One region of the Clostridioides sp. LIBA-7678 genome, then DNA from elsewhere that is predicted to be linked to it. Evidence: riboswitches for the same ligand, from Rfam matches in the RefSeq annotation. Region 1 holds a riboswitch; each other region holds the start of a gene.
The links. A riboswitch is a leader RNA that binds a small molecule or an ion and turns the genes downstream of it on or off. The one in region 1 is predicted to bind cyclic di-GMP.
Positions count from the first base shown of each region.

Region 2: linked by a shared signal. The riboswitch ahead of ACTG46_RS15450 (M60 family metallopeptidase) and the one ahead of ACTG46_RS10545 (SH3 domain-containing protein) in region 1 are both predicted to bind cyclic di-GMP.
Region 3: linked by a shared signal. The riboswitch ahead of ACTG46_RS18565 (type II secretion system protein) and the one ahead of ACTG46_RS10545 (SH3 domain-containing protein) in region 1 are both predicted to bind cyclic di-GMP.

Region 1 covers NZ_CP196987.1:2,182,463-2,186,765, forward strand. The annotation lists gene ACTG46_RS10535 (TetR/AcrR family transcriptional regulator) at 1-575, opposite strand, end outside; gene ACTG46_RS10540 (hypothetical protein) at 824-1,222, opposite strand; gene ACTG46_RS10545 (SH3 domain-containing protein) at 1,574-2,062, opposite strand; cyclic di-GMP riboswitch class I at 2,147-2,240, opposite strand; gene ACTG46_RS10550 (ABC transporter permease) at 2,753-4,303, shown strand, end outside.
Region 2 covers NZ_CP196987.1:3,310,339-3,314,641, reverse strand. The annotation lists gene ACTG46_RS15455 (cell wall-binding repeat-containing protein) at 71-1,474, shown strand; cyclic di-GMP riboswitch class I at 1,694-1,779, shown strand; gene ACTG46_RS15450 (M60 family metallopeptidase) at 1,901-4,303, shown strand, end outside.
Region 3 covers NZ_CP196987.1:4,020,429-4,024,731, reverse strand. The annotation lists gene ACTG46_RS18570 (ribose-phosphate diphosphokinase) at 1-533, shown strand, start outside; cyclic di-GMP riboswitch class II at 1,366-1,451, shown strand; gene ACTG46_RS18565 (type II secretion system protein) at 1,611-2,096, shown strand; gene ACTG46_RS18560 (GspE/PulE family protein) at 2,236-3,912, shown strand; gene ACTG46_RS18555 (type II secretion system F family protein) at 3,924-4,303, shown strand, end outside.

The DNA.
Region 1 (4,303 bases):
CTGTGAATAATTCCTTTGATAATCTGTTTTTTTTGCTCTAATTCTTTCTCTGTTAATTCAGTTAGTGAGTCTTGATGTAATATTGCAAATGATGAATAAAGAACAGCATTTGCAAGCTCTAAATCCGTTTCAATTGCACAACTCCCAATCTCACCTTTATCACGCATATAGTTTATATATTTTGCTATATGAGGAACTAAACTTTTTAAAGTTAATTGATTGAGTGCAATTTGCATACTCCAATGAAATTTACCTAATTTAAATGTCTTATACTTTAAAAGAGTTTTTTGTAATAACTCAAATACCACATCAATTTTAAGATTATTTGGTATACAATCATCATACAAAACATCAGAAAAACTTTTTTCATACTGAGCTAGAAATAATTTTATAACTTCATTGAATATTTCATCTTTTGATTTAAAATAGTGATAAAACATACCAACTTCACCACCAACACTATCTAAAATCATTCTTATAGAAGTATTTTCATACCCATATTCTAAAAACAAATTAAGTGCATTCCCAATAAGTTCATCTCGTTTACCACCATTTAATATTCGTTTTCGTGCCATTTTTGTATCTCCTTTTAAACAGAATATCATTCTGCTTAAATTATATCATGCTATAAAATAAACATCAATAATTAGCAAAACGCTATTCTTTAAATTACTATCTAATGAAGAACAAAATCATAACAATATAATTCCAACTAAACTATAAAATAGTTATTCATAAAAAAACTTAAAATAAGATGAAAAGCAATATTGTATATAATACAATAAAATCATATAATACAACTATGTAATTTTTATTCTTGTATTTAATAAAATTTCTTCTTCTTTCTTCTAATAAATATTATCCCAATTAAAGCTATAACAATAAATACAACTATTACTGAAAGTATCAATTTTGAAAGAATATTATATCTTCCTATGCTTTGACTTTTATGTTTATCTAAATTTCTATGTCCATAATTTTTAGTTCTTATAGTTCTTTTCTTCAAATTAACTCTACTTTTTCTAGATTTACTACGTTTATGCTTACTTTTAGATTTAATAGTTTTAAATCTAGTATTATTAGATTTATAATTTTCTTGTGCTGAAGAAATGTATACACTAGAATCAATAATAGCTTCAGCCTCAACTTGCAATGGATTTATAGTGCTAATTATAAGCAAAAAAGATATAGCTATTCCAATCAATGTTTTCTTTTTTTTCATATTTTCCCCCTCATAAAAATCTTATATCTAGTTTATTATAATATATATAAAACTAAAAATTACAAAATTTTTCAAATTTCTTATATCTTTTCTTATCTTTAATATTATTTTTATCCTATCAACTTTCTTTTTTATTAAAATTTTCTAAATCAATATCAATTTATGGCACCTAAAATACAAATCATAAGTTAAATCTATTTTCAATTAAATCTTCGATTTACAATTAAAATGACCTAGTTAATTTATTATATTTAATATTATAATAAGTTTTTTTACAAAAGAAAAAGAATCCTATGAATAGGATTCTTTTTCTGAAATTTATTAGTATATTTAAAGCTTACTAGTATCCAATTATGATAAACTTAAACATTCTTCTATATATTGACTATATACATATCCAGAATATTTTTTTCCATTTCTATCAATATTAACCCTTGCCCATTTGCCAACACTATAACATACTTCAACTTTAAAACCATCAGGAATTGTAGTTATAATTCTAGAGTCTAATGTTCTATCATTTCTAAGTTCTAGACTTAAGCCATTCGTTCTTATATTTCCTACATAATTCTTTTTTCTATTTTTTACTATACCATTACTATTGCTTTTAGCATTACTTAATTTTTCTAAATATTTATAAAGTAACCAACCTTTGTCATAATTACTTTCAACCTCTGCCCATATTCCATCGACACATTTTAACTTAACAATTTTACCTTCTGGTATACTTTTCAACTTCATACTATTTATGTCTGGTCTTTCTCTTAAATTTAATTTAATTTTAGTCTTAAAATTGATGCTAGATTCGCCAAAACTTTTCAACATTAATTCAGATATCATCTTAAGCCCTCCTCTTGCCAAATATTAAGTTATTAAAAATATATAACTTTAAAAAATACTTTCAACAAAAAGAATTATTATCTTTTTGGCAACTGGCTGACATGACCTTTATTATATAAAGATTTTAGTCCCTATAGCTTTGCGTCATTAGATTTATCTAATATTGCCTATATCTGAATAATAACATAATTTAAACAATTTAAAAATAATATTACATCAAATTTTATATTAATTAAATATAAATTAAATTTTTAATTAATAATAACCAAAAAATATCTTTATATTTATTAATTTAATTATTCTTCTTCATAATTCATCTAAAAAATAGTAATTTATATATGATATCACTACTTTTAACAAATCTTTTTCAATAAATATTAATATATAAAAATAATCGATAATTTTTTACATCCTTAATTAATATAAAAAATTAATGATTAATAAAAACCTAAAAATAATTTGTATTAATTATTCTCTTTTTAAAATTTTTACTACTCTATCTATGCTAAATCCTCTCTACGCACTTTATCATAAGATGTATATATTTTACTTTTTAAATGACTTGACAAACTAATGATATTATAATATTATCATTATAGACCGACGGTCAGTTTGATATTTATGTTTATATAGCTACTAAAAAAATTCTAAAATATTTAATACAAAATTTTTAAGAAATGAGGATTATTTATGCTAAAAAGAATATTATTAAAAGATTTAACACGAAATAAAGTAGTAACAATTACTCTATTTATTTTTATTTTACTTGCATCAATGCTAGTATCTAGTTCAATAAATATCATTATAGAGCTAACTAATTCAATGACTTCCTTGTTTCAAAAATCTCATACACCACATTATGTCCAAATGTATTCTGGGAAATTACAACAAAAAGAAATTGATAAGTTCTCATCTAAAACTCCATATATAAAAAAACAGCAAACTTCTGAACTTCTAAATATAAATGGAGCTAATATTTTTCTAGGAAATAAAGTAGAAAATCAAGCTAATAGTGTACTAGAAAATAGTTTTACAAAACAAAACGATAAATTTGATTTTTTATTAGATATGGACAATCAAATAATGCAAATAAAAGATGGAGAAATAGGTGTCCCTGTATATTATATGAAACAATCCAATTTGAAAATTGGAGATACTATAAAAATTATTAATGGTAATTTCTTTATGGAATTTACAATAAAAGATTTTATACGTGACTCACAAATGAACCCTTCACTTGTTACTTCAAAGCGTTTTTTAATCAGTGACAATGATTGGAACACGTTAAAATCTAATATAGGAGAAAGCGAATATTTAATTGAATTTATATTAGATGATATAAATAAAATTAGTGAGTTTGAAACGTTATATCAATCAACTAAGCTCCCTCAAACAGGTACATCAGTGACTTATTCTATTTACAAATTACTAAATTCTTTGTCTGATGGGATTGTAATTACTATTATCATCTTAATTAGTATTCTTCTTATTACAATTTCTATTTTATGTTTACGATTTACTTTAATTACAACGATTGAAGAAGATTATCGAGAAATTGGTGTTATGAAGGCCATTGGTATTAAAAATGGTAACATCCAAAACTTATATTTAATAAAATACTTGTTAATTGCATCTTTTGCAAGTTTTCTTGGTTACATACTCTCATTATTTATAGGCCCTCTTTTTACAAAAAATATTTACATTTATATGGGAGCCATAGACAAAACCATTTTTAGTATTCTCGTTCCATTTATAGGTTCAGTTCTTGTATTTTTAAGTGTTGTATTCTTTTGTAAAGTTATACTTAAAAAATTCAAAAAAATATCAGTAATTAATGCATTAAGAGGTAACCGTTCTACTAACTCTGTAAAATATGGATTCAGTTTTCAAATACACAAAAATAAAATAACAAATACTAACATACTTTTAGGATTAAACGAAGTGTTTAAAAAAATTACAGTCTATGGATTGCTTTGTTTTGTATATACGATTTGTATTTTTATTATGACTGTACCAACTAATTTTTTAAATACTATTAAATCACCTGAATTTATCACTTATATGGGTGCTGGCAAGAGTGATATTCGTATTGATTTGCCTCAAACAAAACAAACTAAGCATCTTTTTAATTCTATACTAGAAAAAATTAATGTTGACAATGATGTTAAAAAGTATGAATCCTTTACAACAAGTTCATATAAAATAAGAAATAAAGATGGCAAGATAGAAAATATTAAAATA
Region 2 (4,303 bases), 1.1 Mb from region 1:
AACTTTTTATTAAGTCTAAGTAAAATCAATATAACAAAATTATAAAAACTAATATTGGGGGTAAAAAAATATGAAGAATAGTAGAAAGATATTTGCTATAGGACTTACACTATTTTTAGTAATGGTAAATACTCCTAGAGTAAATGCACTCACATCAGTTGAACAAATAAAAGGAATTGACAGATATGAGACAGCAGCAAAAATAGCAGACAAACAAAACTATAATACAGCAATACTAATCAATTCGGATAATAGCTTGTCAGATGGCTTGAGCGCAAGTGGTTTAGCAGGAGCATTAAACGCGCCTATTTTAATGACAAAACAAAATCAAATCCCAAATACTACAATGGAAAGATTAAATAAAGCAAAGAATGTATATATAATAGGTTCAGAATCAACTATCAGTAAAGGTATAGAAAATCAATTGATATCTAAAAATAAGGTTGTAGAGAGAATATTTGGCGAAAATAGATTTGATACAAGTGTAAAGATAGCTGAGAAAATCAAAGAAATTAAACCAATCGATAAAGTAATTATAGCTAATGGAATCACAGGAGAAGCAGATGCAATAAGTGCATCACCAGTAGCAGCAAGAGATGGAGTACCTATAATACTTACAGATGGAAGCAGTGTAGGATTTGATACAACAGGATTAAAGAGTTATGCACTTGGTTCTAGCGAGATAATAAGTGATGAACTGGTTAAGAGTACAAATTCTGTTAGATTGGGTGGTACAGATAGATTTGACACAAATAAAAGAGTTATACAAGAATTTTATAAAGACAGTAAAGAATTTTATTTAAGTAAAGGTATGCAACTAACTGATGCATTGGTAGCTTCTACAATAGCAAAAAATGCACCTGTGGTTTTAGTTGAAAATGGTAGCAATAAGAGTATTTTAAGTGGTGCAGATAAATTAACTGTACTAGGAGGAATAAATCAGAATGTCATCAAGCAATGTATAAATCAAGCCTCACCAAATCAACAAGGATTATACTATAATCCAAATGATAAGGTGTTTAAGGACAGAATAAAGGGAAAAATATATGCTCTTACAAAACAATACAGAAAAGAAAATGGAGTAAGAGAGTTATCTGTAGCAAGTAGATTAGAAGGTTTAGCAAATGACTGGTCTAATTTAATGGCAAATAAAAAGACTTTATCTCATACTATAAATGGTAAAAATTCGTATTCTACTTTTTTGAAATACTTAGATTGGAGTGAGATTAAGCCTGGATACATTTCTGTTCAAGGGGAAAATATAATTAAGTATAAAATACCAGATAAGCCTGTATATACAAATAGGGATGCAGATGATATAGGAAACTTTATTTTTAATGAGTGGAAGACCAATCCTGAGGAAGGTACAAATATGTTGCATAAGGGATATGAGATAATGGGATTTGGATTAACTATGACAGGTGATAAGACTATATATGCAACACATGAGTTTTATGGAAGATATAAAGAATAAGTATTTACCAAGATTTAGATATTTTGATAAGAATAATATATAAGTGCTGGAAATATGTAATAAGATAATAATTAGAAAATAACGTATAAGTAATGTATTTATAATGAGAAAGAATATTTATATTAACATAATAATATAAATATTCTTTTTTTGGATTTTAACATAAAAAATTTGTATTAAAAAGTTTAAATATAGTATAAAATGGGTATAAAAGCATTGAAAATTAAATGGCAAAATTAGGGAAATCTAATGACGCAAAACTATAGGGATTAAAGCTTATAAAGCCATATCAGCCAGTTGCTAAAAAGAGCAAATTCTTTTTATTCATAATAAAGATTCTCTTTGAGTGTCTTTTTTTATTGTCTGAAACTATAGCATTTAAATTCATGGAAAATTAAAGATTTATTGAGGGAGGATTGTTATTTCATGAAAAAGGCAATATCTTGTGTACTAGCAGTATCTATGTGTAGTGCACCATTGAATGTTTTTGCAGAGCCTATATTAGAGGGAAAACTAAGGGCAGTTGAAAAATCAGTTACAGAAAAGCTAAAGGGGAATCTAGAAGTGGATTTAAATTTTTCACTTCCAATCAAAAATAATGAATCAGAAAGTATAACTGATATACAGCTACAATTAAAAGATGGTAATAATAATAGTGGGATAATAAAACTTGGAGGTAAAAATTTAGGAAGTATAAATATAGGAACAGATACTATAGACTATACTATCAAAAAATTATCTGCCAATAGAAGTGAAGTAAAAGATAAAGATGAAAATATATCATATTATAATATTATGTTCAGCAATTTACCTGTTGGAAAATACAAGGTAGAAGTCTCTGGAAGTGGATTTAAGAGTAAAGAAGTTAAAGATATTGATATATCAAATTATTCTCAAAGGGTTTTATTAAGTAATAGAGCAAGTGTAGATAATAAAAATAAACCTTTAAACTATGAACTATTCTTAATGGGTGATGTAAATGGAGACGGCAAAGTAGATAAAAATGATTATAATGAAGTTCTAGAAAATATAGATTCAAATAAAAAAGAATATGATTTAAATAGAGATGGAAAGGTAGATATTGCTGACCTAGACTATGTGCATAAAAATCTAGGACAAAATGAAAATGCAAATAGTCTAGAAAGTATAGTACCTACCAATCCTATAGTAGATACAAGCAAAGTAATATTAGAAAAAAATACTGATACAGATATTCAAGGTACTGTAGAAGATTTATTTAGTGGAGAAAGTAGTGGAGTTACAATATCTCCAGCAAATAAAGAGGATAAGATATCAGAAGAAAAACCAGCAGTAATGGATATAGCTTTATCAGAAGCTCTTGATATGGAAGTTATAAATATTAAAGCTCCTGAAGGGAGTGCTCCAGCAAAAGGAATAGTTGAGATTACAGATAAAGATGGTAATGTTCAAGAGATTCCTTATGAAAACAAAGAGTATGTAAAAACTTTAAAAGAGGAACAACAAGAAGAAGTAAATAATAAAGAAGAAAATACAGAACAACCTGATAATAACTTGGATAATACTCAAGAAGAAAAGAATGATAAAGAAGAATCAAATTCTAATACAAATGAACAAGAAAACAATAATAAGGAAAGTAATGATAAAGAAAGTTCATCAACAGATAAATCTGATTTAGACAAAGATACACCAAAAGAAGATAATAATATTAGTAAAGATGATAACTCTACAACATCTACATATAGTAGGTCAGCTTTAGAAACATATGCAGATGTTCAAAATAGCGATATAGTGATAAATCTTGGAAAACAAGTAGCAGTGAAAAAGATAACTATAAAAATAACAGCTACAACAGCCAATGATAGAAATCTTGCAGAAATATCTAAAGTTGAATTTTTAAATAATGTTTATAAAGAAATACCAAAGCCAGATATGAATATACCTAAAATTAACAGAATAGCAACTAGTACTGCTGTTGGAAATGAAAAGGTATCTTTTTATTGGAACAATGAAGTTAATGTGTCTGCATATGAACTTATATTAGACACAATTGATAGTAAAGGAAAAGTATTATCAACTAAAAAATTACAAACTAGCAAAAATTCTATAGAGGTTAGAGATATAGATGCGTATGGTCTATATAGAGTTAGCATACAGTCTTTAAATGGCGATTGGTCTAGTGGATATAAAGAAGCTTCACCAAGCAATTTAGATGGAGTACCAGAAAATGTGGACTCAAACTACAAGCCTATACAATTTAGCCCAGACAGTATAATAGAGTTTCAAGTTGTTCCAGATACAAGACCAGAGCCACCAGAAGGCATAAGCATTAAAGGAAGATTTAAAGCTCTTGATGTAAGTTGGAAAAATCATAAACAAGCTAAAGATTTTGACTTATATTACAGAGAAAAAGGTTCTAATGGTTCTTGGATAAAATACAATGATAAGCTTATTCGTGGAACAAGTTCAAAAATAGAAGGGCTTAAAGATAATACAACGTATGAAGTTAGAATGACAGCTACTAATCACTTAGGTACTAGTGGAATGTCTAAGATATATCTAGGCACAACTGAAAGTGTAGATGCACCAACAACACCTAACTATAGATTGATTAATACTCCTAAATCTGATGCTGGATTTGGAATACCAACTAATCATATAATAGATGTTACTTATCCAGCTGGATATGATACAAAAGAATATAGTGATAAAAATCCATTTAACAAATTTAATGTAGTTGATGGAGACTTTACAACACACTGGACATTCCCAAGTTATAATGCAGCTGAAGGAACAAATAGAGGACCAATCATAACTTTTGATAAAGCTTATACTATGGATACTTTTATG
Region 3 (4,303 bases), 1.8 Mb from region 1:
GATACTTTGATATACCACTAGACCACTTATTAGGTGGAACAATATTAGCAGATTACTTCAATGAAAAGAAAATAGAAGATTTAGTAGTAGTATCTCCTGATTTAGGAAGTGTTACTAGATCAAGAAAATTTGCTAATACTTTAAATGGAGAAGTACCAATAGCTATAATAGATAAGAGAAGACCAAAAGCTAATGTATGTGAAGTTATGAACTTAATAGGTGACGTTAAAGGTAAAAATGTTATACTATTAGATGACATGATAGATACAGCAGGAACAATAGTTAATGCGGCAAATGCACTTAAAGAATTTGGTGCAAAAGATGTTTATGCTTGTTGTACTCATGGTGTATTATCAGGACCAGCTATTGAAAGAATTTCTAATTCAGAGATAAGTGAGTTAATAGTTCTTGATACTATACAACTTCCTGAAGAGAAAAGAATTGATAAGATAAAGATAAAAACTGTAGCTCCTTTATTTGGTGATGCTATAAGAATGATATTCTCTAACGAATCAGTAAGTAAATTATTCTAATTTATTAGATTTATAAGAGTTGTTTAAAAGGATATAAAACTTTTGGACAACTCTTTTTTGTTATTTTAATTTATAGGAATATTTTAGATGTGTATATGTAATTTTAGAAAAGGATTATAGTTTAAAACTTCAGTGTATTTAAGTAAAAATAAGTGTAAAAAGTAAATAAAATTATGAATATTATGAATATAAAAAATATTTAGAAAAAGTATTGAAAAATTTTAGATTATGTAGTATTATGTAAATATAAATAAAGAAAGAGGTGTTTCCAATGGGAAGGTCAGAAGATGAACCCTTAATAATTAAATGATTCAGTCACAATCTATAAGGAATAAAAAAATCTATTGAAAGTTTATTTATAAGAATTGAAAATAGTATCTATTCTATATCTTTAATGTTTGTGAGAGGGTTCTGGATTATATAAAGTTACTGTAAAGAAAGTAATTTTGCACAATAAGCATATCTGTAAATGAAGAATTTCGTTTATATAGTGATTGTGGCTGAATCATAATTAAAAGAGATAGAATGTTTATAATAGATGATTTTAATAAAATACTATATTGTAATAGCTTCTAGCTTTCAAATAAATATTAGCAAAGGATGGAAATGACGATGATAAAACTAAATGATAATTTATAAATATCTCCTTACGATATATGATAATTGTAGGGAGATGTTTCTTTTTTTGTATAGTCTAAATATTTCTAGAAATTGTGTTTCAATATGTAAAAAATTGGTATATATAAATAATATAAACTTAGTTGATAAAATTTGGTAACTATTATATAATATAAGTGGATATGTATATATAATTATGCATTACCCTGAATTTAATAAAAATAGAAACGCTGATATATGTTCTGTGATTTGGGCACCTTGGGACATATGGAGTTAGTGGTGCAACCGGCTATGGAATTGTATTTATTTATGGATACTTTTATTTTCATAGCATTTTTTGTTTTAAGATGGTTATATGCTAGAAATAAATCTGGTTAGTACGTGTAAATAACTTTACTTAGATTTTAACCAGGTATATTATAAGTAAGTATTAATTAAAAAAATTGAGGGGGAATAAAAATGAAGTTAAGAAAGAATAAAAAAGGTTTCACTTTGGTGGAATTATTGGTAGTAATTGCAATTATAGGTATATTAGCAGTAGTAGCAGTTCCAGCTTTATTTAGTAATATAAATAAGGCTAAGGTAGCAAGTGTTGAGTCTGATTATAGTTCAGTTAAGAGTGCAGCATTGTCTTATTATTCAGATGAGAATAAACTACCTGTAAATGCAAGTAAATTAGATGTATTTGGATCATATATGGAATCTATACCAACTAAAGCAGATATAGGAGGTAGTTATGAGCTTACTGTAACTGGAAATAAATTGGCACTAAAAATAGATGATGTTACATTAACAAAAGCACAAATGGACAAATTAATAAGTGACATAGGTGAAGATAAAATATTTACAGATTCAAAACTTACAACAGCGTTAAATGCTGCAGAAAAAGCTGGTGTGAAAAATATTCCAATATATCTAGTTCTTATTGATAATACAAATTTATAATTAAGTAGGAAAATATACTAGTTTCAAATTAATAGAATTTAAAAGACAGGAAGAAAAATCTTCCTGTCTTTTTATACTATTTTCTTTAATATCCAATCACAAATGATGATATAATTGAGATAGTAAAGGAGTGAAATCTGTGGCTAAAAAAGTTAGAATAGGAGACAAACTGGTTGAAAAAGGATACATAACAGAAGACCAGCTTAAATGGGCATTATCAGAGCAAAAAAACAGTGGGAAAAGACTAGGAGAATTTCTAGTACAAGAAGGTCTTATAGATAGTAACTTATTAATAAGTGTATTAAAAGAACTTTTGGATATAGAAAGTGTATTTTTAGAAGGAACAGAAATAGACACATTAGCTACAAAAATGGTTCCAGAAAATATATGTAAAAGATATACGATATTTCCATTCAAAATCGATGGAGACAAGATATGTCTAGCCATGTCAGACCCACAAGATAGAGAAGCAGTTCAAGATGTAAGACGTATGTCAGGGAAAGATGTAGAAATATTTATATCGAGTGCAGAAGATATAAACAAAGCAATAGGTCATGCTTATGCTCATTCAGAAATAAATAAGGCAATGACTGAGTACAACAAGAATAGAACTGGTGGAGTAAGAGAAACAGTAATACTTGAAGAAGATGTAAACGCAGCTCCAATAGTAAGATTAGTAAACAACATACTAGAAAATGCTGTGAGAATGGAAGCAAGTGATATACATATAGAACAAAGCGAAAATTACATGCGTGTTAGATTTAGAATAGATGGTATGCTAAGGGAATATATGAGAATGAACTCAGCGCCATACAAAGCAGTAGTAAGTCGTATCAAAATAATGTCAGATATAAATATATCTGAAAAGAGAATCCCACAAGATGGCAGAATTTATTTAAAAGTAGATAACAAACCTATAGATTTTAGGGTTTCTACAATGCCAACTAATAGGGATGAAAAGATAGCCATGAGGGTTCTTGATAAGAGTAATTTTATGGTTAGTAAAGAAGTACTAGGAATAGATGAACATGGCTCTAAGATATATGACGAGTTGATAAACACTCCTTATGGGCTTATATTGGTAGTTGGTCCTACTGGAAGTGGAAAGACAACTACATTATATTCAATGTTAAATCAATTAAATACAGAAAATAGGAACCTCCTAACTATAGAAGACCCTATAGAGTATGAATTACCTGGCGTAAATCAATCTCAAATAAATGAAAAAGCAGGTCTTACCTTTGCCAGTGGACTTAGAGCTTTTATGCGTCAAGACCCAGATATAATAATGGTTGGGGAGATAAGGGATACTGAAACTGCGGAAATAGCAATAAGAGCTTCTCTTACAGGACATTTAGTTTTAAGCACATTACATGCAAATACAGCAGTTGGAGCAATTTCTCGTCTTTTAGATATGGATGTAGAAAGTTTTTTGATAACCTCATCCGTTTTAGGGGTAATATCTCAAAGACTTACAAGAAAAATTTGTGAGCATTGTAGGGTTTCATATGAAGCAGATATTGGAGAAAAAAAGGCTCTTGGTATTGATATAAATGAATCAGTAACTATTTATAAAGGAGAAGGATGTGAAAGATGCAATAATACGGGATATAAGGGGCGTCTAGGTATATTTGAAATGCTTGAAATAACACCAGAAATAAAAGAGTTAATAGATTCATCTGCCAATCAAAGAGAAATTTTAAAGGTAGCTAGACAACAAGGTATGATTAGTCTAAAAGAGGATATAGTTAAAAAGGTTTTAAATGGAAAGACAACAGTAGAAGAAATGATTAGAATAATTTTGATGACTGATTAAAGGATGATATTATGAAAAGTTTTAAGTATACAGTGATAAAAGAGGATGGAAAAAAGCAAACTGATGTGATTGAAGCTAATGATTTTAATGAAGCTAGAAATCTACTTAGAAAAAGAAATCTTAGAGTTCTCGAAATTAAAGAAAGTAAAAGTAAAAATATAAGTGTCTTTAGTAGAAAGAGAAAAAAAGACTTAGGAGCTGACCAGATAAGCCACTTTTGTAGACAGTTTGCTATTATAGTATCTTCGGGTATAAATAGTATCTCAGGCCTAGAAACATTAGCCAGAAGGTCAACTAATGTTACCTTGAGAGAAGAAATTAATCGTATAGTGGCAGAAATAAAAATAGGTTCTACTATTGCAGATTCAATGCTTTCATCAAAATCAAAGTT